DNA from 2 places in the Butyrivibrio sp. XBB1001 genome. Region 2 is predicted to be linked to the other one. Evidence: predicted binding sites of a transcription regulator. Region 2 holds the regulator's gene; the other holds the start of a gene.
What was found. The regulator NrdR, encoded in region 2, represses ribonucleotide reductase genes. The targets are predictions, from matches to a motif close to CACAANATNTTGTG.
Positions count from the first base shown of each region.

Region 1: a site for NrdR is predicted at 7,557-7,570, ahead of nrdD (anaerobic ribonucleoside-triphosphate reductase). Genes of this name have one in related genera too.

Region 1 is NZ_AUKA01000009.1:133,762-144,997, forward strand. Features, by position in the region: gene G631_RS0109825 (clostripain-related cysteine peptidase) at 1-213, shown strand, start outside; gene G631_RS0109830 (YlmH/Sll1252 family protein) at 296-1,105, shown strand; gene G631_RS0109835 (glutathione peroxidase) at 1,242-1,784, opposite strand; gene G631_RS0109840 (3'-5' exonuclease) at 1,928-2,863, shown strand; gene G631_RS0109845 (D-alanyl-D-alanine carboxypeptidase family protein) at 2,860-4,305, opposite strand; gene trmB (tRNA (guanosine(46)-N7)-methyltransferase TrmB) at 4,387-5,037, shown strand; gene trxA (thioredoxin) at 5,041-5,361, shown strand; gene G631_RS0109860 (SH3 domain-containing protein) at 5,393-6,178, shown strand; gene G631_RS0109865 (hypothetical protein) at 6,188-6,637, opposite strand; gene murI (glutamate racemase) at 6,687-7,505, shown strand; gene nrdD (anaerobic ribonucleoside-triphosphate reductase) at 7,685-9,916, shown strand; gene nrdG (anaerobic ribonucleoside-triphosphate reductase activating protein) at 10,116-10,664, shown strand; gene G631_RS0109885 (sugar kinase) at 10,811-11,236, shown strand, end outside.
Region 2 is NZ_AUKA01000001.1:610,870-622,105, forward strand. Features, by position in the region: gene G631_RS0102655 (cellulase family glycosylhydrolase) at 1-59, opposite strand, end outside; gene G631_RS0102660 (hypothetical protein) at 782-1,081, shown strand; gene G631_RS19860 (hypothetical protein) at 1,275-1,934, opposite strand; gene nrdR (transcriptional regulator NrdR) at 2,036-2,548, opposite strand; gene G631_RS0102675 (DUF4956 domain-containing protein) at 3,229-3,915, opposite strand; gene G631_RS0102680 (polyphosphate polymerase domain-containing protein) at 3,951-4,703, opposite strand; gene G631_RS17760 (carbohydrate-binding domain-containing protein) at 4,729-6,303, opposite strand; gene ftsZ (cell division protein FtsZ) at 7,318-8,559, opposite strand; gene G631_RS0102695 (cell division protein FtsQ/DivIB) at 8,674-9,519, opposite strand; gene G631_RS0102700 (FtsW/RodA/SpoVE family cell cycle protein) at 9,558-10,700, opposite strand; gene murD (UDP-N-acetylmuramoyl-L-alanine--D-glutamate ligase) at 10,758-11,236, opposite strand, start outside.

The DNA.
Region 1 (11,236 bases), on a different contig from region 2:
GAGGGCGATACCATAGACTATGTATGTGATTACTACAACTATGATAAATCTTTCCAGCAGAACTACTATCTGGGAGAACAGGTTGTAGTAGACAAGGATATGTCAGAAATGGAGATAATAAATCTCCCTGTAGGCGAAGGCAAGGTATATGCAACATACTGCTTCACAGATATTTATGGCCAGAAATACTGGACACCTACACTTACATATTGATTGTAGGATGAGATAAAAAGATATTATAATTAAGCCCAGGACAGTTATTTGCCCTGGGCATATTTTTTGAAGGAGTATCAAGGTGGAAGAAAAAACAAGAGATTTTCTGGCGGGAAGAGTTCGAGACCTGGCAGGAAGAGCATATATGAATGGCTTTGTGACACATACTGATTTTTTATCAGTGTCAGAGCTTGCCATGTTTTATCAGATATTAGCTGCAGAGGGAGTGCCTTCGAATGTTCATGAATACTGCGGCGCAAGGTATGTAACTTATGGCGGAATAGATGATGCAGAGAGAAGAATGATCTGTTTTTTGCCGGATTATATGGATGAAGAAAGCTTTTTACTATCTGAAAATGCTGAAAACAGCGTATGCAAATGTGTTCATGTGACACCACTTAATAATAAATTTGCAGATGATCTTAATCATAGGGACTATCTTGGAAGTGTTATGAATCTAGGTATAGAGCGTGATCAGATTGGAGATATTCTGGCAGGAGACAAGGAAGCATTCATTTTTGCAACTCCCGATATTGCTGAAATGATGGTAAAAGAGCTTATCAGGATCCGCCATACCTCTGTTAAATGCCAGATAGTCAATGCTGCAGAATGTAATATAGAGCCAAAATTTGAAGAAATATCAGGAAGTGTTGCCTCAGAGAGAATTGATGCAATCCTGGCCTTTGTGTACCATTTGTCCAGATCAGAGGCTCAAAAGCTTATAGAAAGCGAGTCTGTTTTTATAGATGGAAGGACGGCTTATAGCGGTGGATACGATCTTAAAGCAGGTTCAAGGGTGTCAGTTAGAGGCCACGGAAAATTCATATACCTTGGAACAACAAATACTACCAGAAAAGGTAGGCTTTTTGTGACGGCAAGAGTATTCAGATGAGCTGATGCTAATGAAAGTATATTAAAATATAAAGATTTATGGAAAAAGAAGAAAGGATCAAGCGCAATACCATACGCTGACCCTTTCTTCTTTTTGTATTGTTTATGTAAATTAATGTGTAAGGAGAATGCAAAAATCAAAGGAGAGAAGCAACACACTCAGAAACCTTCTTCATGTCTGCTGTGGGCTCAAAACGAGCAACAACATTACCTTCTCTGTCTATTACAAACTTAGTGAAATTCCACTTGATATCAGGATTATTCTTGTAATCCTTGTCAATCTTCTTGAGCATTACGCTCATTGCAAGTGCTGCAGGACTCTTACCAAAGCCCTCGAAGCCCTTCTGCTCCTTGAGGAACTTGTAAAGAGGAAGCTGGCCCTCGCCGTTAACATCAGATTTTGTCATCTGAGGGAACTTTGTATTGTAGTGGAGCTGGCAGAATTCATGAATCTCCTCATCTGTGCCAGGAGTCTGTCCAGCAAACTGGTTACAAGGAATATCAAGAACCTCAAAGCCCTTCTCATTAAACTCTTCATACATAGACTCAATGTCCTTGTAATGAGGAGTAAAGCCGCAACCTGTAGCTGTATTAACTACAAGAACAACCTTGCCCTTAAAAGTCTCCATTGAAACCTGATTGCCCTGAGCATCAGTGACAGAATAATCATAGAATCCCATTTCTATTACCTCCGAAATAAACTATTTAACATTTAATTATTAACAGCGTTCAATTTACTTAAATTATATTGCGCGCAATCTAAAATGTCAATAGAAAATTTAAAAATATTGCAAAAAACAAGTTGGCATTTTATAGTTGTCTTATGAAAAATTACATTGTTTTTGACCTGGAATGGAATCAGGGAGAGGCACCAGTAACCGAAAACGGCAAGACTCTCATATTTGAGATTGTAGAAATAGGTGCCGTAAAACTTAATGAAAAAAAGGAAAAAGTAGGCGAGTTTTCAAGACTTATAAAACCGCAGGTTTTTAAGCAGATGCACAGGATCACAGGAAAACTTATCCATCTTACAATGGAAGACCTTGAAAAAGGAGGATCTTTCCAGGAAGTTGCATCTGAGTTCTTAAGCTGGTGTGGAGAAGGCGCTGAGTTTTGCAGTTGGGGACCATTGGATCTAACAGAGTTCCAGAGAAACCTGGATTTCTTTGGCATGCCTCTTTTATCTGACAGGCCCATAGCCTTTTACGACGTGCAGAAGCTCTATTCCCTGGCCTTTGATGACGGCAAGTCCAGAAAGAGTTTATCAACAGTTGTTGATGAGCTAGGAATGGAAAAGGACATACCTTTTCATAGGGCATTAGCAGATGCAGAGTACACAGCCAGAATCTTTAAGAGACTAAATGACAAGGTTTTGCAGAAGGTTTCTTTTGATACTTATGTAACCCCTAAGACAAGAAAACAGGAGATAAAAATCACCTTTGATAATTACTTTAAATATATTTCAAGGGAATTTGATACCAAGGAAGACATCCTGGAAAATATAGAAATAATGAGCACCAAATGCTATATCTGTCACAGGAACATCAGGCGTAAGGTCAAGTGGTTTACACCAAACAGTAAACACTATTATTCTGTGGCGTATTGTGAGCTTCATGGTTTTATGAAATCCAAAGTCAGGATAAAGAAAGCTGAAAATGGCAGGTTATTTGTGGTAAAAACCTGTAAGTTTATTCCGCCTGAAGATGTGGAAGCCATGAAGATAAAACAGAGAAAAATAAAGAAAAGGCCCGTGGATTAAAATCTCACGTGGCCTTTTTTATATTCTTTCTTTCTTCTGCGATAGCGCATCCTGTCGCTCTTACTGGTGTATTTGTGGCTAAAGTGGACTCTGGTGATAACAGAGCAGATCAAAGTTGTAAGTAAAACGAAAACCACTGCAAACACGAATAGATATTTAACATTAATGTAAGTTGTATGAGTATGGGATGAGCCGCCTCTGGATCCATCAGAGCTACTACCCTCATAGCACAAAAGTGCGTTTCCTATTGGAACATCGTTAAAAGTGTAGATAACCTTGGCTAGAGCATTTGGATTAACCGCCAGATCATTTTGCGTAAGGTCATAGGATACAGTGTAGGTTGTGTCTTCTATAGATGAGGTCTTAGGAATAATGATCGTGCTATTCTCATCAAGGCTTAAAATGGCGCCGGATTTGCCGAACACATCATGCTCTGATTCAAAGAATAAAGAATCATTGGGCATATATCGGCTGTCATTCTGGGAAACATTTATAGCCTCAAAATTATTAAAACCATAGTTAAAAAGAACTGCTGTGTCAGTAAACTGAGAAGGGGATTCTTCCTTTAAAACAACGCATATAAGCTTGATTCCATCTCTTTCTGCGCAGGTTACAAGAGTTTCTCTGGCCTGGTCAGTGTACCCCGTCTTGCCACCAACTATTCCGTCATACTTAACTTCACCTGTGATCAGCTTGTGCTTGTTGTTTAAATAGAAGTCATCAGGCTGAGTGTCTGTTGCTGTAAAATGATACCTGGGAGTATTTCCAACCTTGCACAAAAGTTCATTGTCAAAAAAAGCTCTGGCTATCAGAGAAAGATCATATGCACTTGTGTAATGATCATCTGTCTGAAGCCCGTTAGGGTTACTAAAGTGAGTATTAGTGCATCCAAGCTCTTTGGCTCTTTTGTTCATAAGAGCAACAAATTCATCGATGCTGCCGCTTACATGTTCTGCTACAGCATTGGCAACCTCGTTGGCACTTCCAACCATGATTCCATAAAGCGCCTGCTCAAGCGTGATCGACTCGCCTACATCCATTCCAATAGAGGAACCATCTCTTGGTACGCTGAACACGGCATCATTTGAGAATGTGATCTTGTCGCCAAGGTTGGCATTTTCCACAGCTAAAAGACAAGTCATTATCTTAGTAGTACTGGCTGGGAAAAGTTCTTCGTGGATGTTCTTGGAATATAAAATAGTTCCGGTCCTGGCATCCATCAGTATAGCAGCTTCAGCCCCAATTGCAGGCCCTTCCGGCCAGCCGCTTGTCTCATTACTCTGTATGGGCAGCTCTTTTCTGGCTTCTGCCTCTGCCTGGAAATCTACAGTCTCTGCAAGCGCTGTCAGACGGAGCCCCCATAGGCTAATAAAGATAAGAAGACAGCCTAAAGCCGCGCGGTATTTGGTTTTTCTTTTGCAAAAGAAAAATAAGTGTCTCATAGTATATAGATAATACAATACTTTCCAAGTGGTCGCAAATGTTGTAAAATTCTCTTATAAGATTTATAGGTAGGATGAGAAATGCGTTTAAGAAATATTGCAGGTTCCAGAGAAGTTATTGCTGACAGTAAGTACACTGTCAAGAATCCAGAAACAAAAAAAGGACTCTGGAAAAAAGAAGTATTTGGTAATGACAACAAGATTCATATTGAAATAGGAATGGGGAAGGGTAGATTCCTGATGGATCTTGCAGAACTCAATCCAGATATCAACTATGTTGGAATTGAGAAGTATTCCAGTGTACTTCTTAGAGCAATTCAGAAGCAGGAGGAGAGACAGCTTCCTAATGTTATTTTCATAAGGATGGATGCTGAGAATATCACCGATGTATTTGCTCCTTCAGAGGTTGATAAGATCTACCTCAATTTCTCTGATCCGTGGCCCAAGGACAGACATGCCAAGAGGCGCCTTCCTTCCAGAGAGTTTTTGGGACGCTACGACCAAATATTAAAGAAAGATGGTGTTGTAGAGTTCAAGACTGACAACAAGGACCTTTTTGACTTTGCTGTGGAAGAGGTAGAACCAGCAGGCTGGACCCTTGACGCAGTAACATATGATCTTCATAATGACCCTGTTATGAATGAGGGCAATGTAATGACGGAATATGAAGAGAAATTCTCATCACAAGGCAATCCAATCTACAAATACATTGTTAGCAGAAAGGGGAAGTAACTTATGGACTACAGTTTAAACAGTCAGAATTTCCAAGAAGAGGTTTTAAACAGCAAGATTCCGGTACTCGTTGATTTTTCCGCAGACTGGTGCGGCCCCTGCAAGATGATGGCCCCTGTTATTGATGAACTTGCTGGAGAATATGAGGGAGAAATGAAAATTGGCAAGATCAATGTTGATCAGTCTCCTGATATTGCTCAGAAGTATAATGTTATGTCGATTCCAATGTTTGCTTTCTTCAAGAACGGAGAAGTTATTGAGACAGCGGTTGGAGCACTTAATAAGGCTAAATTACAAGGAATAATTGATAAAGTGCTGGCCTAAAGGTCAGCACTTTACTTTAGAGGTAGAAACGTTGGCGGATAAGATTACTAAATTTGAAGACTACAAGAGAAAAGACAACGTCGGGGATACAACAGATATTGATATCCAGATAGAAGACCCAATGAACTTCTTTAATGCCGAGGAGCGGGAGGAGTTCTATCAGGAGAGGCAGAAGGAGCAGGAAAGAGAGCTGGCACAGAATAGACCACCGATGCAGGAGGCGGCGCAGCAATATGCTCAGCCGCAGTATCAGCAGCCAGTGCAGCCTCAGCCCCAGTATTCACAGGATGACTACAGCCAGTTAGTAGACAATGCCTGGAACAAGGATTTGCCTGGAAATGATGGCAGGGATTATGAAGATGACTATGATCCCGATTACGATGAAGACTACGAAGATGGATATGATGAGGGCTATGACGAAGAGGAAGATTCTGAGGGAGGATTCCCAATTGAACTGTTCGTAAGAATCTCTTCTATCATCACTGGAGTTATCATTCTGGCCTTTTTGGCTATCGTTTTAAAGGTCAAGGTTTATGACAGATATCTGGCACCAGATCCGGATGAGGAGCAGGTAACAGTTTCAGAGCTTGCACTTCCTAGTGGTTATACAGAGAAAAATGACACAGTTGTAGTTACAGCTGAGATGCTCAATTTAAGATCTGTTGATAATTCCAGCAGTAAAGACACAGTTATGGGAACTGTAAACAAGGGTACGGAACTTAAAAGAGTTGCAGTGAATGCAGATAATAGCTGGGCGCTTGTTGAATACAATGGTCAGAGATTATATGCATCAATGAAATACCTTGAAGTAAAATAATGACATGGATCATCTTCTGCGGCTGTGGAGCCAGGTGTAGAACTTATCCACAGCTTCGGACAGATTGTCGCTGGTACGAGAACAGGATTCTGCGCAGCTAAGGACCTCTTCCAGAGAAGTGTTCTGTGCATACTGCGCGATTCTTTCTCCGCAGCTTTTTTCAAGTGAGCGATAATCCATATTGATCAAAAGAGTATTGTGCATCCCGCTTACGGATCTATAAAGTTCGGGATATTTTTTTTGCACAATAGTAAGTTCATCCAGAATCTGTTCACGACTCTGAATGCAGAACAAAAGATAGACTGACTCCACTATTTCTGGTGGTTCAATCTCATCCTGGTAGGAGTTATCTTCGTAGCCATCAAGGGTTGCGTAGTACTCGCAGATTTCCTGGACAAGGGAACCTACCTTGGAGTTATCATATAATTTTTGTAATTCATCAAATTTTTTTTCGCTCATAAATTAAGATTAATTGTTTTAAAAGAAAAAGTAAAGATAGGAAAAGCATATGAAAATAGGAATTTTTGATTCCGGGATAGGCGGGCTGTCCGTACTACATGAAGCTTACCACAGACTTCCGGGGCAAGAATACATATTTTACGCAGATACTGAGCATGTTCCTTATGGAACAAAGACTCCAGAGGAGATAGTTGGCTTTGCCATTGATAACGCTCAGTTTCTCATAGATAAAGGCGCAGATGCACTGGTTGTAGCCTGCAATACGGCTACAAGTGTTGCTATTAAGGAGCTAAGACGCCGTTTTGACATCCCTATCCTTGGGATGGAACCTGCTGTAAAGCCAGCTGTAGAGGGAACTGAGGAAAAAAGAATCATGGTAATAGCCACACCTGTTACCATCAGAGAAGATAAGCTAAGGGACCTGCTTCACAGGGTAGATGAGGAGCATAGAGTAGACCTTAAACCCATGCCCAAGCTAGTAGAATTCGCAGAAAAAGAGATGTTTGACACACCAGAAGTAATTGAGTATATTAGAAGCTCTTTTGCAGATTATGACGCGTCTAAATATAGTGCACTGGTTCTAGGTTGTACTCATTTTAACTATTTCAAGCCTGCATTCAGGGACTTCTTTGGTTCGGACACACTTTTGGTTGATGGTAATTTTGGCACTGTTCACCATCTTGCAGACGTTCTTTCACTTGATATGAATTCGGATCAAGATACAGAGGTCTATTTTGATGACTACCACAAGATGTTGGGGCAGTCCAAAACGGAATATTATTTTTCAAAAAAATTTATTGAAGATGAGAAAACTCTGGAACACTTGAAAAGACTGCATAATCGCCTCGAAGAGGTTAGAAAACTCTGATTTTTATAGTCTTGAAATTAACAAAATATTGTATTATTATTTAAATGTAACTACAAGATATTGTGATTTCAAACAAATTAAAATATGTTTTCATGCCAGCTTTCTGCATGACAAACATATTTTTTATGGTCAAAAACCAGTTTATATAATAGTTTTTAGTTTATTTAGAGGGGGTTCCTATGAAAATCATCAAGAGAAGTGGTAAAGAGGTTGCATTTGATGTCAGCAAGATCATTGCAGCTATTGAGAAGGCCAACAACGAGGTCACGGAGGAGAAGAAACTGACTCATGGCCAGATCATTGATATTGCCACAAGTGTAGAGAAATTATGCGCAACACTTACACGTGCTGCCAGCGTTGAGGAAATCCAGGACATGGTCGAGGATGGCCTTATGAAGGCTGGTAAGTACGATGTTGCCAGAAAATATATTACATATCGTTATAAGCACGCCCTTGTTAGAAAATCCAACACAACAGATGAGCAGATCATGTCTCTTATCGAGTGCAATAACGAAGAGGTCAAGCAGGAGAATTCCAACAAGAATCCTACTGTTAACAGCGTACAGAGAGACTATATGGCTGGAGAAGTCAGCAAGGATATTACCAGAAGATTTCTTTTGCCTGAGGATGTTGTTAAGGCCCATGAAGAGGGAATTATCCACTTCCATGATTCAGACTATTTTGCACAGCACATGCACAACTGCTGTCTTGTAAATCTTGAGGATATGCTCCAGAACGGAACAGTTATTTCTGAAACCATGATCGAGCGTCCCAAGAGCTTTTCAACTGCTTGTAACATTGCAACACAGGCAATTGCGCAGATAGCAAGCTCACAGTATGGTGGACAGAGTATTACTCTTTCACACCTTGTTCCTTTCGTGGACGTTAGCAGACAGAAGTTCCGCAAGGAGGTTGCTCTTGAGTTTGAAACTGCTGGAGTTAAGGTCAACAAGAAGCAGGTAGATGAGATCGCAGAAATGCGAGTTAGAAAGGAAATCGAGAGAGGATGCCAGGTTATCCAGTATCAGGTCATCACTCTTATGACAACAAATGGACAGGCTCCATTTATCACTGTTTTCATGTATCTTGATGAGGTTCCAGAGGGACAGCAGAGAGAAGATCTTGCGATGGTGATCGAGGAGATGCTCAAACAGCGTATTCTTGGTGTCAAGAACGAGAAGGGACAGCTTATCACACCAGCATTCCCTAAACTGATCTATGTTCTTGATGAGGACAATATCCACGAGGATTCCAAGTACTGGTACCTCACAGAGCTTGCTGCAAAGTGCACAGCCAAGAGACTTGTCCCAGATTACATATCAGCCAAGAAGATGAAAGAACTCAAGAAAGGCGATGTATATCCATGTATGGGTTGCAGATCCTTCCTGACACCAGATAGTGAAGAGAATGCTGAGGGCCTTTGCAATCAGGGCAACAAATCACATGCTCTTAACTATAAAGAGGGCGACCACAAGTATTATGGTCGTTTCAACCAGGGCGTTGTTACTATCAACTTAGTTGATGTAGCCTGCTCTTCCTACAAGAATGAAGAGAAGTTCTGGGAAATCCTTGAAGAGAGAACTGAGCTTTGTAAGAGAGCACTTATGTGCAGACACAACAGGCTCCTTGGAACTCCTTCAGACGTAGCACCAATCCTCTGGCAGAACGGAGCACTTGCCAGATTACAGAAGGGTGAGGTAATTGATCCACTCCTTTTTGGAAATTATTCAACTATTTCTCTTGGTTACGCCGGACTTTGCGAGTGTACCAAGTACATGAAGGGTGTTTCTCATACTGATCCTAAGGGAAAAGATTTCGCGCTTAAGGTAATGCAGTTTTTAAATGACAAGTGCGCAAAGTGGAGAGCTGAGACCAATGTTGCCTTCAGCCTTTACGGAACACCACTTGAGTCAACAACTTATAAGTTTGCAAAATGCCTCCAGAAGCGTTTTGGAATTATCCCAGAAGTTACTGACAAGAACTATATTACAAATAGCTACCACGTTCATGTAACAGAGCAGATTGACGCATTCACCAAGCTTAAGTTTGAATCAGAGTTCCAGGCTCTTTCTCCAGGAGGAGCTATCAGTTATGTAGAAGTTCCTGATATGAACAGCAACATCGATGCAGTAATCTCAGTAATGAAGTATATTTATGAGAACATCATGTATGCTGAGCTGAATACCAAGTCAGATTATTGCCAGTGCTGTGGTTATGACGGAGAGATCAAGATAGTTACAGATACAGACGGCAAGCTTATCTGGGAGTGTCCTAACTGCGGAAACCGCGACCAGAACAAGATGAACGTTGCTAGACGTACTTGTGGATACATCGGTACTCAGTACTGGAATCAGGGACGTACTCAGGAGATAAAAGAAAGAGTACTTCACATGAGCAATCCAAAGCTCTGATAAGACTCTTTTGAAAAATTATAATGCGTGGCTTCTGGATGAAACATAATTCTTCCGGAAATAGACACGCGGGGGATTATGAAATTGAAATAGAAACAAGAGCCGGGAGAATTGCCCCGGCTTTTGTTGTACAAGACCTGAAAGCGAATGGATGCTTGCATACAAATTCATTTGCCGGTCGGAAAGTAAGATTGTAAATATGAATTACGGACAGGTTTATTATAATGATGTGGCTAATGGAATAGGATGTAGGACAGCTCTGTTTGTAAGTGGATGTACTCATCACTGTAAGGGGTGCTTCAATGAGATGACCTGGGACTTTAATTATGGAGAGCCTTATACCAAAGAGGTTGAGGATGAAATCGTGGAATCCTTAAAGCCTGAATACATCGCAGGCCTTACTATCCTTGGTGGAGAGCCTATGGAAGTTGTAAACCAGAAGGAGATAAGGCCCCTTATAGAGCGCATAAAAAGAGAAGTTCCAAAGGCTACCATATGGATCTACTCAGGATATCTCTGGGAGGAGCTCACTGATCCTGATAACAAGAGGTGTCACAGCGAAGACACAGATGCTATCCTCTCAATGACAGATGTACTTGTGGACGGGGAGTTTATGCTTGATAAAAAGAATCTGATGCTTAGATTTAGAGGCTCTGAGAATCAGAGAATAATTGATGTAAAGGCTACGCTTGAAAAAGGAGAGGTAGTCCTGTCAAAATATAATGATAAAGACACCTCCAGACTGTAAAGTTAAACGTTTTAATTCAAAATATTCCATATTTGGTACGATGTAAGCACTTACATTGGAATATCTTTTGATATATCATGTGCATTGTAAGCAATAAGATTTCGTTGAATTTATGGATGTATTAACACTTATGCTAGGAGGCCATTATGGGAGACGAGAGATTTGATCTTTTAACCTTCGGTGAGATTATGCTTCGCCTTTCACCACCCAATTATGAACGTATGACACGTGGTGATGTGTTTGATAAGAGGGCTGGTGGCTCCGAGCTTAATGTGGCATCAGGAGTTGCACTCCTGGGACTTCGTACTGGTGTGATTTCCAGACTTCCACAGAATGCTCTTGGAACCTTTATCAAGAACAGGATCAGGTTTGAGGGCGTTTCAGATGACTATCTGATCTATGATGAGTCACCTGAGGCTCGTCTTGGAATTTATTACTACGAAAATGGCGCAGCACCACGTAAGCCATCTATTGTTTACGATAGAATGAATTCATCAATTACCAGGATCACACTTGATGAGATTCCAGAAAGCGTCTACACTTCCACCAGAATGTTCCACACAAGCGGCATT
Region 2 (11,236 bases):
ACAGTGAGCACAGCCAAAAGAACTGATAAACCCCTTTTAATGCATTTTAAATTGTGCATTATTTTGCACCTCCCATATTTTCTGTCGCGACAACTATATCATATGGTTATGGGAACCAATTGTCAATATAATTTAAACATTTTTGTAATATATTTGTAATAGTTCAGAAAATTCAGTCTATTAACTACTAACGGTGATAATATCTTCTTTAAAACCGACATTATATTTCTATGGCTTTCCTGCGCCTACCTTGGTGAGAGCACTACTTTATACGAAAGTGCCATGGAAGCGTAATTGCATGTAAACAAGTTTTTGGGAGGCTTTATACGAAAGTGATACATTTGCAGAATTGCGTGTAAGTCGGCATTTTACTGACTTTATACGAAAATTGCATAAAGCCACAATTTCATATAAACAAGTTTTAGGAGCTATCGGCCGAGGTAGATTTTCGACTTATACGAAAGTGCCATGGAGGCGTAAATGCATGTAAACTAGCTTCTGAAGTGCCTTATACGAAATGAATAGATTTGCAGCGTTGCGTATAAGCCGGTATTTTACTGGCTTTACACGAAAGTTACATGAAGCCGCAATTTCATATAAACAAGTTTAAAAGGAATCGGCCGAGGTAGATTTTCGCTTTACACGAAAGCATTAGCAAGGCAGATTTCATACAAAAACAGTGCTTAAATAGCCTTACCTTGTGATACAATATATTAGTGAATTCAAAATATTAGTAAAATCAAGATATATATTCGAAAAAATATCAAGGCGAGGTATTCAAATGGGTGAAATTATAACTATACTGATATATGCAGGAGTTATCGTAATTGCAATCGCTGTCAGACACAAGAAGGTGACTGAGCGGGCGCAGCAGTCTTCCTCCATGCCCCATAGGCATTCAGCCCCTGGCGAATATGTTTCTTTTAACAAATATGCCAAGAACAATTCCGCAGGAACAATGCCTCACGTTCATGAGACCAGGAAATATACAACTTCAATGTCTGATGCTTCCAAGCTTCCGCCTGGATATATCCTCTTAAACGGAGAGCCTGTCCGCGTTGCAGACCTTGAGGGCAAGTAATTAAGTAAAAAACCATTGGACATCCTACTCGTCTGCAAACTGCTAGTTCATAATAGCTAACAGAATTCAGATCAACTGCCATGTATTAAAAAGATTAAGGACCATCATTACATCTTAGTAACGATGGTCCTCTATTATTTATTCTTAGTTCTATCACAGATTTACCTTGTCTATCGCAGTTTCATCCTGTCTATCACAGATCCAACCTGTCCACGGAAAAGAGACATGGTATAACAAGGAAGTTATCTCCTTTGGCCTTGACTCTGTCAAAGTGAGACTCAGGATCAACCTCCAGCCATCTCTTTATGGCTTCTGACTCCTTATCAAGTCCGCTGATATTCACATTATTCCTAGGCTCCTCATAATATGAGAACAAAAGATTCTCATGCATTGAGATATAGGCGTATTTGTCGCCTTTCAAAAGTCCCTCGTCCACTATTTCCTTGTGGTGGAGAATGTAAGAAGTGAGCTTATCCGGGTAAACAAAAGCAATTCTTCCAACTCTAGTCTTGACCGCAGTCGTTCTCTCTTTTTCCCAAACATCAAGATCATCTTCAGGAGTGTGATGGTAATACACGTTGATCATAGGGACAAAATAGGTGTCGCCATCTTCCCTTGGCCAGGTTTTCAGGAAATCCTTGATGTCAGTTAGAATATCCCCCACCAATTTCTCTGCCACAGACTCAACATAGATAAATCCCATATCTTTATATCTGTAAAAAGAAATATTGACAAAATCCCCTCTTCTTATAGCCTGGGCAGCCTTTTCTTTGCACTTATCTATTGCCTGCTGGAAGCTGTCAGCGCCGCATTCTTCTTTAAAAGTGCATCTGTATTGGTATCTCTTTAGCATTTTCCCTCCATTTGCCAAAAATAACCCCAAGCCCACTGCACACTCTAAGCGTTTAGAGCCAGTAAACCTGGGGTGTTATTAGCTACTTATTATTATTTCTTTTACTCTTTCTTGAGAAGTGGAGTGTTCTTGTCTGTAGAATCTGTGATGGTTCCATCAGCTTCCTTGCGAAGCACTGACTTAAGCTCATCCATAAAGGTATTCACGTCCTTGAACTCTCTATATACGGAAGCAAATCTTACATATGCAACAGGATCAAGATTCTTCATCTTATCCATCACAATCTCACCAATAGCGCGGCTGGGGATCTCTTTTTGCTCCATGTTGAAGACTTCGGTCTCCACAGCATCAACAAGCTTGGTGATCTGCTCAGCGCTTACCGGGCGCTTATGGCAGGCTCTGAATACGCCAGCTTCTATCTTGGCTCTGTCGTAAGGCTCACGAACATCGCCCTTCTTAATAACGATAAGAGGGATTGTCTCAACCTTCTCATAGGTCGTAAAACGCTTGCCGCAGGAATCGCATACACGTCTTCTTCTGATAGAAGTGTTCTCATCTGCTGGCCTTGAGTCAATTACTCTTGTGTCATCTTTTCCACAAAAAGGGCATTTCATGGGATTTCCTCCGTTATCTCATTACTCTCATTTACTAGAAACAACTTTCCGATTGCAAGTTTAATTGCCTGTATAATTGCAATATAAATATACCACACTGTATATTGTATAGACAATTAAACATCACACAAACTATTGTATCATCATTTCTCCGTCTTTTCTACACTAAATTGCGTTTTATTGTTATCACTAGTAAAACTTTTGTGGCTTTACACGAAAGTGCATAAAAGCCACAAATGCATATAAACAAGTTTTAGGTTGTAGTGCTAGCTGAGACTTTATGGCTTATACGAAAATAGCGTGCAGGCTGATTTGCATGTAAGCCAGGTTTTTGGTGGTTTTACACGAAAGTGTAGTTAAGGCCAGATTTCGTATAAGCCACCACTTTAGCGGCTTTACACGAAAGTGCATAGAAGTCACAAATGCATATAAACAAGTTTTAGGTTGTAGTGCTAGCTGAGGCTTTATGACTTATACGAAAATGGTGTGTAGGCTGATTTGCATGTAAGCCGGGTCTCTGGTGGTTTTATACGAAAACGGTGTGCAGGCTTGTTTGCATATAAGCCATGCCTCTAGTGCCCTTTATACGAAAGTGGCTTGCATGCCAGTTTCCATGCAAGCCACCACTTTAGCGGCTTTACACGAAAGTGCATAGAAGCCGCAAATTCATATAAACAAGTTTAAAGTTCCTCAGCCTTTACCATGACTGGTCTTGAGCAAGTAACTTCAAGATTTCCGTTTCTCTGTCTGATCTCATCGATCATTCCCTTAGTTGAAGCCTTATCCCTTAATACTACCTTGTATGTAAGCTTGTAAAGGCTTCCCATTCCTGATGTCTTAACTTCTTCAAGATTTGCAGTATTTGTATAGCGCATGAAAATGTCATCGAAGATTCCTTCAAAATCAAGACTTTCTGGAACTGTGATCTTTAAAGTCTTTTCCTCAAGGCCGATTCCCTTAAATGAAAGGCTTGAGAGGAGGAGATTAGCAAGTGTGATGATAACTGCAAAAATAGCAGCGATTCCGATGTAGCCCATACCTGTTGCAAGGCCTACAGCCATGGCAAGGAAGATACTTGTGATTTCTTTTCCTGTACCAGGAGCTGAACGGAAACGTACCAGTGAAAAGGCGCCAGCTACCGCAACTCCGGCTCCGATATTGCCGTTAACAAGCATAATTACTACCTGAACGATGGCAGGAAGAAGAGCCAGCGTAACTATGTAGCTCTTTGAATAGTTGTTCTTTAAAGTGTACATGAAGGCGATAAAGCAGCCTATTACAAGTGAGCAGAGGGTGGCTATGATAAAGCTCACGCCTGAGATTGTGCCGCTTGTCATTATGGTTCCAAAAATAAGATCTGTTGTCATTTGAATTCTCCTTTTATTTCATTGCTTAATAATACTTACACAGCTTCGCGAAACTGCTGGATGCTGGCATTTTTCTTTTTGTTTCTCTCAATAAGTTCAGTCATGTAGTTGGTGTAGCCTCTCCCGTACTTGGAAAAAGAGGTCTGGCGTATATTAAGCTCGTCTAGTATATGTGCCATTTCCATGGTCATTGCGCCTGCAATCTTGAGCTCCATCAGGTGCTGTCCTGGAAGAAGTATGTCTTTTCCTGTGTTGCCATACTTGAGAGAAAGATTATCCCGTCTCCATCTGATATTGGTATCAAAGGTGATCCTAAGGTCTGGATCATTTATTCCGGCCATCGCGATTCGGTCATAGGAAATAGCCATGGCAGGCTTTATTCCCTTGTAGTACTGCATAAAGTAGTCTATTTCGTGGGAAATCTGACTGGGCTTCTCTGGCTCTTTTCCCTCCAAGAGATAGTATAAAGCGTCCTCATAGCCCATGGAAATGCGCCTTTTGTACACGACGCCCTTATACTTTTTCTTGATCTCGATAAAAGCATTTGTGTCATCCTCAGGGATTCCGTAGGTGCGGAGCCTGAGCTTTTCTTTGTATACGGGCTTTTCAAGGGATTTCTCGATTAGCTGAAAGTCCGGAGTGTCAAAATATATGTTGAGTATGGATGTCTGCCCATAGCTATCAACCTTTGCGATGGGTTCAAGCCTTTTCATGAGGGCTCTGTACTGCATTTCATCCAGTAAAAATTTAAGTTCGATTCTTTCAAATACGTCTTTAAAGCCTGCCATTTTTGTTCCTCTCTATGATGAATTTTTAGTTGCTAGCTTGCTCTGTAGATTCCTGTGACTGGGTTGTCTGCTGGTTTTGATTGAATTTGCCGCCACGGCCCATTGTCTGACCATTCTGATTATCCTGAGGTGGTGTGCCAAACTGCTGATCACTACCTTCTGGTGGTGTGCCGCCCTGAGAGTTCATATCTCCTTGGGGTGGAGTGCCGCCCTGACCATTCATCTGTCCCTGAGGGCCCATGCCGCCTCGTCCTCCGAAGCCTCCGCCGCCCATCATCATGGACTCTGTGATTTCTGTAACTTCTTCACCGTTTACTGTAATTGTTCCGCCTGTAAAGGTTGCTTCGGTGTCATAATCAAATGCGAACTGGGCTGTAATGTCGATGTTTCCGCCAGTTATGTAAAGCGCGCCGTTAGCATCAAGGGCATCTGTGTCACCGCTGCCCATCTCTATCGTGAGATCGCCACCTGTGATTTCAATAACAGGGCCTATTGTGCTGCACTTTGTAGAAGCGTTGATTCCATCATCTGTGGCGTAGATGTTTATTGTTCCGTCATTTATCTGGATGTAGGTTCCTTCAAGCGCCTCTGCTGCGTTTACATCAATTGTTCCGCCGTCAATCACAAGATATGTTGTGGCCTGGATTCCATCGTCAGCAGCGTCGATATCAAAGCTTCCTCCGCTGATATATACATATCCTGTGGTGTCATCATCTGAATCTTCGCTATGAAGGGCATCTTTTTCCGATTTGATGGTAAAAGAACCATCGCATACTCTGATTGAATCGCCAGCTTCAATTGCATCTTCTGCGGAAGTGATTGTGTAAGTGCCGCCTGTAAATTTCACGTCATTCTTGCCGGTAATGCCATTTGCTGTGGAACTGATTGAAAGTGTACCTGTTCCATTAAATGTAATGTCATCCTTTGAAAAAATAACTGCGTCTGTGTTTGTCTCTCCATCAGCAGTAAAGGTTCCGCTCACCGTAAGTGTATTGCTTGATGAAGTTGTTGTAACAAATACCTTGTCAGCGTTTTTGACGTAGATAGCTGGGAAATCAGTATTTGTGATTGATACTCCGTCGAGCACCAACTGGACTTTAGCTGTATCATCTGCTTCTACAATTATTGTGCAGTCAGTGGCTGTGCCGCTTATCACATAAACACCTTCTTCGGTGATAGTTATGTCTTTTCCACTCTCCAGAGTCAGGTTCTGAGCTTCACTTAAATCTGCCTCCTGCTCAAGATCTCTATCGCTGAACATATTCTCAAAATCAAGAATTGTTGTCAGGTCAAGTGCAGTTGATGCAACTGAAGATCCGGAGCCGTTGAACCCCTGAGGACCAGCGCCTCCTGGGAACTGGCCATTTGCCTGCGCATCTGCGGTCTCATTGTTGTCTCCGCTAGCATTTGCTTCTTCTGAGGCATTGCCATCTGCTGACTGGTTCTGATCTAAATCGGAGCTTGCAGATACATCTGCTGAACTTTCACTATCTTGTGATACTTCTGAGCTTGTGCCACTAGCAAGTGTTGTGCTGCATCCTGTAGCAGCTAGCGCGGCGCTTAGAAGTAATATGGCTAAAACTTGTTTTCTCTTTTTCATGCTTCTAATCTCTCTTTCTTTGGTTGCCTTGTTTGATCCGTCTGTAGCTTATGGCCTTATTATGGGGAACTTACCTAAAAATAACTTAAATGAAAAATTAAGGAATTAGAAAATGGGGGAAAAATTTGAACCGAAAATTTGAACTTGTTTATATGCATTTGTGGCTTCTATGCACTTTCGTGTAATGCCACCAAAGTGGTGGCTTATACGAATCTGGCCTACACTACACTTTCGTATAAAACCACCAGAAACCTGGCTTACATGCAAATCAGCCTACACACCATTTTCGTATAAGCCATAAAGTCTCAGCAAGCACTACAACCTAAAACTTGTTTATATGCATTTGTGGCTTCTATGCACTTTCGTATAAAGCCGCTAAAGTGGTGGTTTGCATGAAAACTGGCATGCAAGCCACTTTCGTATAAAGGGCACTAGAGACATGGCTTACATGCAAACAAGACTGCACGCTATTTTCGTATAAGCCTTAAAGTCTCAGCTTGCACTACAACCTAAAACTTGTTTATATGCATTTGTGGCTTTTATGCACTTTCATATAAAGCCACTAGAGTGGTGGCTTATACGAAATCTGGCTATCACTACACTTTCGTATAAAACCACCAGGAACCACGGCTTACATGCAAACAAGCCTGCACGCTATTTTCGTATAAGCCTTAAAGTCTCAGCTTGCACTACAACCTAAAACTTGTTTATATGCATTTGTGGCTTCTATACATTTTCGTGTAATGCCACCAAAGTGGTGGCTTATACGAAATCTGGCCTACACTACACTTTCGTATAAAACCACCAGGAACCTGGCTTACACGCAAATCAGCCTGCACACCATTTTCGTATAAGCCATAAAGTCTCAGCAAGCACTACAACCTAAAACTTGTTTATATGAATTTGCGACTTCTATGCACTTTCGTGTAATGCCACCAAAAAAAGCCCTTGTTCCCGCGTCGCGGAAACAAGGGCTAAATCTTTATCCTATAAATCGAAAATCAAATCCTTAAATCACTTTCTCTGAAGGAAATCAGGAATCTTAAGTGACTTAGGTTCTACTGTGCTTCTGATCTCTGAAGGTTTGTTAAGAGTAAGTGGCTGAGTAGGTCTTGCGATATTAACTGTATTAACGCTCTCAGCGCTTGCTGTAGGCATAGGGCTAACAACTGCCTGAAGAGGTGTTACAGGTGAAGCCTGAAGTGGAACTACTGTAGGCTGTACCTGGCTCTGTGCCTGAACTGGTGAAACTCCAACGTGAGGAGCTGCAGTTGCTGTGGCAGCTGGCTTAACAACAGTATTGATCTTGTCCTCAATACCTGTAGCAATAACAGTAATAGTACATGTATCTGTCTTGCTCTCATCGTACATTGCACCAAAGATAACATTAACGTCATCTCCTGCAAGACTACGAACATACTCGGAAGCATCAGATGCATCTGCAAGAGTGATATCACCAGAAATATTGATGATAACATTAGATGCGCCATTGATCTTAGTCTCAAGAAGTGGAGACTCAACAGCCATCTTAACAGCATCTGTAGCCTTGTCATCGCCCTTACCACTACCGATACCGATATGAGCGATTCCTCTATCCTTCATAACTGTCTGAACATCAGCAAAGTCAAGATTGATAACTGCAGGAACATTGATAAGATCAGTAATTCCCTGAACAGCCTGCTGAAGTACTTCATCTGCCTTCTTGAGTGCATCAGGCATTGTAGTACGTCTGTCAACAATCTGAAGAAGCTTATCATTAGGAATAACGATAAGTGTATCTACATTAGATTTAATATTCTGTATACCAAGCATAGCGTTCTGCATACGAACACGAGCCTCGAAACTGAAAGGCTTAGTAACTACGCCTACAGTAAGGATTCCCATGTCCTTGGCAAGCTTGGCAACTACAGGAGCAGCACCAGTACCGGTTCCGCCACCCATACCACAGGTAACGAATACCATATCTGCGCCCTTAAGTGCAGCAGAAATCTCCTCTGCGCTCTCCTCTGCAGCCTTCTGTCCAATCTCTGGCTTAGCACCTGCACCAAGACCCTTGGTAAGCTTCTCACCAATCTGTAAAAGCTTAGGTGCCTTGCAGAGCTGAAGAGCCTGCTTATCAGTATTAATACCGATGAATTCTACACCGGTAATATTTTCATCTACCATTCTATTTACAGCATTATTACCTGCGCCGCCAACCCCAACTACGATGATTTTGCAGCCAGATTCAGCCTCATTTGACTTTATCTCCAGCAAGATTACTCCTCCTTCACAAACCTCATAAACTCCTAATAGCTATGATACGATTTTTTCTTTCAATTATCAACCCGTTTTTTTATTCTAAATTTTTGGTTTTTCGAAAACAATTTATTATTTTTTCTCTTCAAATGTAACATTTTTGGTGTCTTCGTCAAAATCTTTCATCTCTAAGATGCCATTTTTACCTTCCAGGTTAGGCAATATGTATTGAAGTTGTATTATTTTTTCATCTATAAATTCACGGGTTCCCAAACTCACTTCAACACCGTCGAAATACAAATATACATTGTATTCTGCATCAAAAAATATCTTATTAGCGTGTAAATGATACTTATCAAGCAGCTGTGTTATATCCAAAATTTCGGCAAATACTGTCTCATTTTCCACTGGAAGTTTCTCGTAGAGGATAACATAGTTAAAATCAAGGCCCAAGACCTGCGGAACCGAGTCAGAAGGCTCCATTGAGCTCTCAACCACTATTCCATCCCTGTCAAAGTACATGTAATGCCCAAGATAGGCTATATATCCTGCCACAGCCTTCTCATAGACATTTATCCTGATAGTATCAGGTGAGACAATGTCCACGTCCATTTTCTCCACAAACGGAACGTTTTCAATGCTCTTATTCCTGTATTTAAGCGAAAGATACAAGGAATTGTGACTAAGCTTATCGGTAATGACCATATCAATGATTTCTTCATTGGTGTAATGGGTATTGCCGCTGACATAAATGTTAGTCACAGTGTAGGTGTTTGCCACATATTTAACGGCAATCCCGCACCCCAGAAGAAGCAGAAATAAAATTCCAATTATTATATACAAACTCCTACTGGTCTGAAACGAGTTTTTAATGCTCTCTATCGGGTGAAAATCCTCAAGCCTCTCTCTTAACCCAGGCCGATATTCATATTGTCTTCTTCGCCGCTTTACGGCCCTTTTTCTTCTCTTTTTTGCCATGTAAAAGAACTACATCTCCCCCAGTTAAGTCTTTTCCCTTATTTGCCAATACTTCTGGCCACATTCAGTGCAATTCCAATCTCTGCCAGCTGAAATATGACCGCAGATCCGCCGTAACTTATAAAGGGCAGCGTAATTCCTGTGTTAGGAATCGTATTGGTCACTACGGCGATATTCAGGATAACCTGGATAGAAATATGCGCCATAACTCCTATAGTCAAAAGAGCTCCATACATGTCATTGGCGTTGTTGGCTATAATCATAAGTCTCCAGATCAGCAAAAAGAACATGAACATAACAGCCAGTGCGCCAAGGAGCCCAAGTTCCTCGCATATGATAGAAAAGATCATATCGTTCTGAGCTTCTGGAAGCTTCATCTTCTGCATACTCTCGCCAAGTCCCTTACCTGCCCAGCCGCCAGAGCCAATGGCGTAAAGAGCCTGAATAGTCTGGAAGCTCTTATCGCTGGCATATGCAGCAGGATCAAGCCAGGCCAGAACTCGTATAAATCGATAGTTCATGCTACTACTGTCCTCAGCATTGGCTATTAGATACACGCCAACAGCCACAACCGCAAGTATCGCTGCAGCAGACAACACGTAGAGCTTATAGCCCGGTGTAGAAACAAAGAGCATGATGATCGTGATACCCAAGATGATAATTGCAGAACTCAGGTTTTTAGTGATCTTATAAACCATAAAGGCAATGATCAGTGGGAACACTAATGCAACCATAAACCCCTTAACCGTAGTAAGGTTCTTTCTGAGCTTGATGATCATAGTTGCTGAAAAGATGATTACAGCAAACTTGGCAATCTCAGCAGGCTGAATTGATACACCAGCGATGATAAGCCATCTCTTGGCACCATTGATTTCTTTTCCATAAGGAATAATGAGAAAAAGAAGCGCTGCCGCAAAAATATAAATCGGCACAGAGAGCTTTTGCAAGAACCTGTGCGGGAAATATGAAAAGCCAATCATGCCAATAAGCCCTATGATCGTAGGTCCCATCTGGTGTTTAAAATAATACGCAGAATCCCCGGTACTGATCGCAGCGGCATATGAGCTTGTGGAATAGAGCATGATAAGTCCAAATGCGATCAAAAACAGAACTATAAATATCAGACTATAATCCACATATGATTCTTCTCTTGGTTTTGTTAAAAAAGCTGGCTTTGTCAAAATTCCCCCCTGTGTAGGCAAAGAGCCTTCGTTATCTCTCTAATATTTTAATACAGTTTAGTCAGACAATTTGTTTACGTATTCCTTAAACTTTTTGCCTCTTGTCTCGTAATTTGGGAACATATCCCAGCTTGCGCAGGCTGGTGACAAAAGAACTGCATCTCCCGGCTGTGCGCTCTCTGTGCAGAAATTAAGCGCTTCCTCGTAAGTATCCTTGAAAACATAATTAGTAAAGCCATGTTTCTGTGCACATTCTGCTATCTTGTCCCTTGTCTGTCCGATGAGAACAAGGAGCTTTACTGTATCTCCAAAGCTCTCGATCCACTCATCGTACTCGTTGCCCTTATCATAGCCTCCTCCGATGAGGATTGTAGGCTTGCTCATGGCTCTGATGCCCTGAATTGCAGCATCAGGATTAGTTCCCTTTGAATCATTGTAATAGTCAACGCCACGCTTAGTAGCTACAAACTCAATTCTGTGCTCAACAGCCTTGAAATTCCTGATAACTTCAAGGATTGTAGCAAGTGGCACCTCCA